DNA from 2 places in the Acinetobacter sp. IK40 genome. Region 2 is predicted to be linked to the other one. Evidence: riboswitches for the same ligand, from Rfam matches in the RefSeq annotation. Region 2 holds a riboswitch; the other holds the start of a gene.

Region 1 (2,409 bases), on a different contig from region 2:
GACTTGACTTGAAATCAGTCGGCTGGTTGTTACCGATTCCATTTTTGATTGCAGGTTTAACAACAGCAGCAGGTGGTTGGTTTGTAAATAAATTCTTTGATGGCAAAGAACGACTGCTGATTATTCCTTGCTGTATTTTAATGTGCCTAGGTTTATATGAAATGTATTCGGCAGCTACTATTGCTCAAGTGATTATTGCACAAGGTGTTGTTTATCTTTTTAAATCTTTGATCTTTGCCCTGGTAATTGCTTTACCAGCAAAAAAACTACCGCAAGAACAAATTGGTCGCGGACTGGGAGTTATTAATACTGGAGGTATGGCCGCTGGTTTTGTGGCACCAGTGCTTATTGGCGCATTGGTCAGTTGGTCAGGCTATCAAGCTGTGTTCATGTTCTTAATTTGCTCGGTAATTTTCTCTTTATTAATGAGTTTTTGGATCAAAAGTCAAAAGACAGAGGAGGTTAAAAGTCAACTTTCAAATGCCTAAAGATAAACGGCTTTGTTATATAGACCTATCCCTAAAGGCTTATTCAGCAATATAATTTTTGGCTGCATAAGCCTGCATCTAAAATATATCGTCTAACGAATTGGTTTTGTTACAACCAAGCTTTAATCAAACGTGGAAATATCACGATTTGGTTTGATTCCAATACTCACTAGGATGCCGAATCAAAAGGCAAAAAAGGGATAAATCAAGTCTACTCAGATACTGTGGTTCAATACTATTTAATGATTAAATCTTTCTTTCTTTCTTTCTTTCTTTCTTTCTTTCTTTCTTTCTTTCTTTCGTTTGTCTCTACGTATGCTTATGGTTTTTTACACAAAGTCTAATTAATCTTTGTGGTTTGAGTTAAATGACATCAGATTAAACGATGATTTGAACATATTGCTAGTAGATAAACTGAATACCATAGACTTTGAAATTTAGGTCAATGAGATTTATACACGTATAGTCGTATTATTTAAACTCATGAATCACCCAAGTTGTAATTTAAATTTGTGCAGATTAGGCTAGTTTTAACCTTATAATCTGTGTGCGAAAAAGCCATACTAGATTTAAAAATAGGATTAAATGCTTTTATTTTAACATTTAAATCATTTTTATTATTCATTTCGGGCTAATGTGAATATGGGTATTTTAAGAACATAATTTCTAGTGTTATAAGAGAGTGTTACAGGAGAGAAATCTTCAATGATTCGCCGAAGGTGCAACATCCCGGAAACTCTCAGGCAAAAGGACTGTAATCAATCAAAAATCTGGAGAGTGCTTAAACAGCACACCGAAGGAAGAAGGGGAAAACCCGAAACTCTCAGGTCACAGGACAGATGGGGCATCACATGAACTGGTGAGGATCATATGCCACATATTGCGATTATCGGTGCTGGGATCACGGGAGTGACCACTGCTTACGAATTAATAAAACAAGGTTTTAGCGTTACTGTTTTTGAAAAAAATTTATATCCAGCAATGGAAACTTCCTTTGCGAATGGTGGACAACTTTCTGCGTGTAATGCAGAAGTGTGGAATCAAAAATCCACAATTGTCAAAGGCATAAAGTGGATGTCACAAAAAAATGCGCCATTATTACTTAATCCATCCTTTAATATGCATAAATACACATGGTTGGTCGCATTTTTAAACAACATTAAAAATTACGAAAAAAATACCATTGAAACAGTACGTTTAGCCCTGGATTCGCGTAAGCACATGTTTGCGATTGCGGATCAAGAAGGATTTGACTTCAATCTGGAAAAAAAAGGCATTTTACATTTTTATCATACAGCTAAAGATTTTGAAGTTGCTAAAAATGTCAACGCATTGCTTAACCGCGGTGGTTTAGAGCGTTATGGAGTTACTCCTGAAGAAATTAAAGCAATTGAACCAACTTTAACCGGTGACTATTTTGGCGGATTCTTTACCCCAGATGATGCGACAGGTGATATTCACAAATTTACTCGTGGCTTGGCCACAGTCTGTGAAAAGCGAGGTGTTAAATTCTGTTTTGGTGCAAATGTACTAAAAATTAATCCTGCGCTGGATCGAGTTGAAATTTTATATAACCAACAGAACCCTAAACACCAAATCGAACAAGCGGCAGAGACATCTGTTTTTGATGGCGTTGTGATTTGTGGTGGCGTAAATAGTTACCATTTAGGTGATCAACTTGGGGATAAGATTAATATTTATCCTGTGAAAGGTTATTCGATTACCGTGAATCTAAAAGATGAACGTAGTGTAAAAAATGCCCCATGGGTGAGCCTACTGGATGAAAGTGCAAAAATTGTGACTTCTCGATTAGGAGTAGACCGTTTCCGTGTTGCCGGCACAGCAGAATTTAATGGTTATAATAAAGATATTCGTAATGATCGAATTCAGCCATTGATTGATTGGGTTAACAAAAACTTTG
Region 2 (2,409 bases):
GAAACAGGTTGCTGTGGAGCTGGGTTTGGTCACTGCAGAACAATTTGATGAAGTGGTTAAACCTGAAAATATGGTTTCTCCGAATAGTAAATAAAAATCTTTAATCGGTAAGATAAAAAATCCTTCTGCTCGTGGAAGGATTTTTTTATGAGTAGTTTTTATAAAGTGAACTGCGTACAATACAGTTTTGATTTATCTGACTGTTGCTTCATTATGCTCAATATTTATTTAACGGATACTAAAACCAACATCCAGTTTTCTGATTTACCCAATGAAAATCCTGTTAAGTTTCTGTTGAATTTAAAGAAAATTTTTCCAAGTACCGCTGATTTACTGCTACCAGTATTGCCAGAAGACAATAATCTGGAAAACGTAACCTGGGAAGCAACCTCAAAAGATTTTGACGTGTTTAAAAAGTTACTGGAAGGTTGGGGCGTGATTGAGCTTCGTCTAAGTGCAATTACTACCTATAAAGATAAGAATTTTGCCAATGAGCTGGTGAAAAAAGCACAAGTTAAGCGGAAGCAGATTGCCCAGACACAACCTCAATTATCTTTGGTTGCCTTGGACTATGTGTTAATGCATGAGATTCATGCCTTGATTGATGCTGAACTGGTCATGATTGGTGAAAAATTCTATTTACCAACATTGCGCGAACTTTGGAAGGGTCAATTCTCCGAGCAAATTTTGCAATGTAAATTCTAAGATTTAAAAGCAGACCTCGGGTCTGCTTTTTTATACTCGATGAATAAATGTAGACGTATAAATCTTGATCTACAAACATTTACAAGATTTTTGTGTGCGTATTATGGAACGGCATATATGTTGCTTATAGGAATATAAATATTATTGCGGGAGAGAAGTTCTTCAATGAACTCGCCGAAGGAGCAACGACCCCGGAAACTCTCAGGCAGAAGGACTGTAATAATAGACATAAAATCTGGAGAGCAGTGCTCAATTTGTAGGAACATAGGACTAATTTCTTCTACGATAAACACTCACCGAAGGGGAAGGCTGCATGATTAATTGGTAATCATCTGCCGAAACTCTCAGGTACCATGACAGATGGGGCTAAGCATTATGGAATGTTATGCATTTCAAGGAGTTTGCTATGCCACATGTTGTTGTGATTGGTGCGGGGATTACGGGTGTAACGTCTGCTTATGAATTAATTAAACTCGGCTATGAAGTGACGGTGATCGATCGCCATCTTTTTCCGGCTATGGAAACTTCATTTGCCAATGGTGGGCAATTGTCAGCCTGTAATGCAGAAGTCTGGAACCAGAAAGCCACAGTGCTGAAAGGCATTAAATGGATGAGTAAAAAAGATGCCCCCTTGTTGCTCAACCCATCCTTTAGCGCCCATAAATATCGCTGGTTGATTGAGTTTTTAACCCATATCAAAAATTATAAAGCCAATACCATTGAAACCGTGCGTTTGGCATTGTTAGCCAGACAACGATTATTCGAAGTGGCTGAAAAAGAAAGTCTGTCTTTTGATCTGGAAAAACGTGGCATTTTACATATGTATCACACCAGAGAAGACTATGAGATTGCCAAGAAGGTCAATGATGTGCTGGTTGAGGGTAAACTGGAGCGCAATGCGATTACCCCTGATGAAATGAAGGCGATTGAACCGACTTTAACAGGTGACTATTTCGGTGGTTATTATACCGCGGGGGATGCAACAGGAGATATTCATAAATATTCCGTAGGGCTGGCAGAACGGACGCAACAATATGGGGCAAAGTATTGTTTTGGCCTGGATGTGGTTGATATTCAATTCAATCAAGATAAGGCAATTGTTCACTGCAAGAACAGTTCAGAAAATGTAAATCCAACTGCGGATGGGATTACCGAAATTATTGCAGATGTGGTACTGGTCTGTGGTGGAGTCGGCAGTTATCAATTGGCAGATATGTTAGGCGATAGTGTCAACGTCTATCCGGTAAAGGGTTACTCGATTACAGTGCAGCTTAGAGATGAGCGCAGTGTCAATAATGCACCTTGGGTGAGTTTATTGGATGAAAGTGCCAAGATTGTGACGTCTCGCTTGGGTGCTGATCGTTTACGTATTGCAGGCACAGCTGAATTTAATGGATATAATCGAGATATTCGTGCAGATCGTATTCAGCCTTTAATTAATTGGGTCAACCAAAACTTTGATATTTCCACTGAGCATGTGGTGCCATGGGCAGGATTACGTCCAATGATGCCGAATATGTTGCCTGTGGTTAAACAAGGTAAACAACCACGTGTATTTTATAATACAGGACATGGGCATTTAGGCTGGACCTTATCTGCTGCAACGGCTGTGCTAATCAGTCAGGAAATTGCACAAAAATTCCCAAGCTGAAACTAAAAAGCCGGTGTGATTACATCGGCTTTTTTCTAAACGGTTAATAGCTT

The links. Region 2 has a riboswitch for glycine ahead of MSG93_RS06240 (D-amino acid dehydrogenase). Riboswitches for the same ligand answer to the same signal wherever they lie in the genome.
Region 1: linked by a shared signal. The riboswitch ahead of MSG93_RS12165 (D-amino acid dehydrogenase) and the one ahead of MSG93_RS06240 (D-amino acid dehydrogenase) in region 2 are both predicted to bind glycine.

The regions. Positions count from the first base shown of each region.
Region 1 is NZ_JANBOE010000006.1:134,469-136,877, forward strand. Features, by position in the region: gene MSG93_RS12155 (MFS transporter) at 1-488, shown strand, start outside; partial or broken gene MSG93_RS12160 (transposase) at 551-852, shown strand; glycine riboswitch at 1,167-1,253, shown strand; gene MSG93_RS12165 (D-amino acid dehydrogenase) at 1,359-2,409, shown strand, end outside.
Region 2 is NZ_JANBOE010000002.1:465,328-467,736, reverse strand. Features, by position in the region: gene fumC (class II fumarate hydratase) at 1-94, shown strand, start outside; gene MSG93_RS06245 (hypothetical protein) at 214-705, shown strand; glycine riboswitch at 843-932, shown strand; gene MSG93_RS06240 (D-amino acid dehydrogenase) at 1,112-2,356, shown strand; gene MSG93_RS06235 (A1S_1983 family putative colistin resistance protein) at 2,408-2,409, opposite strand, start outside.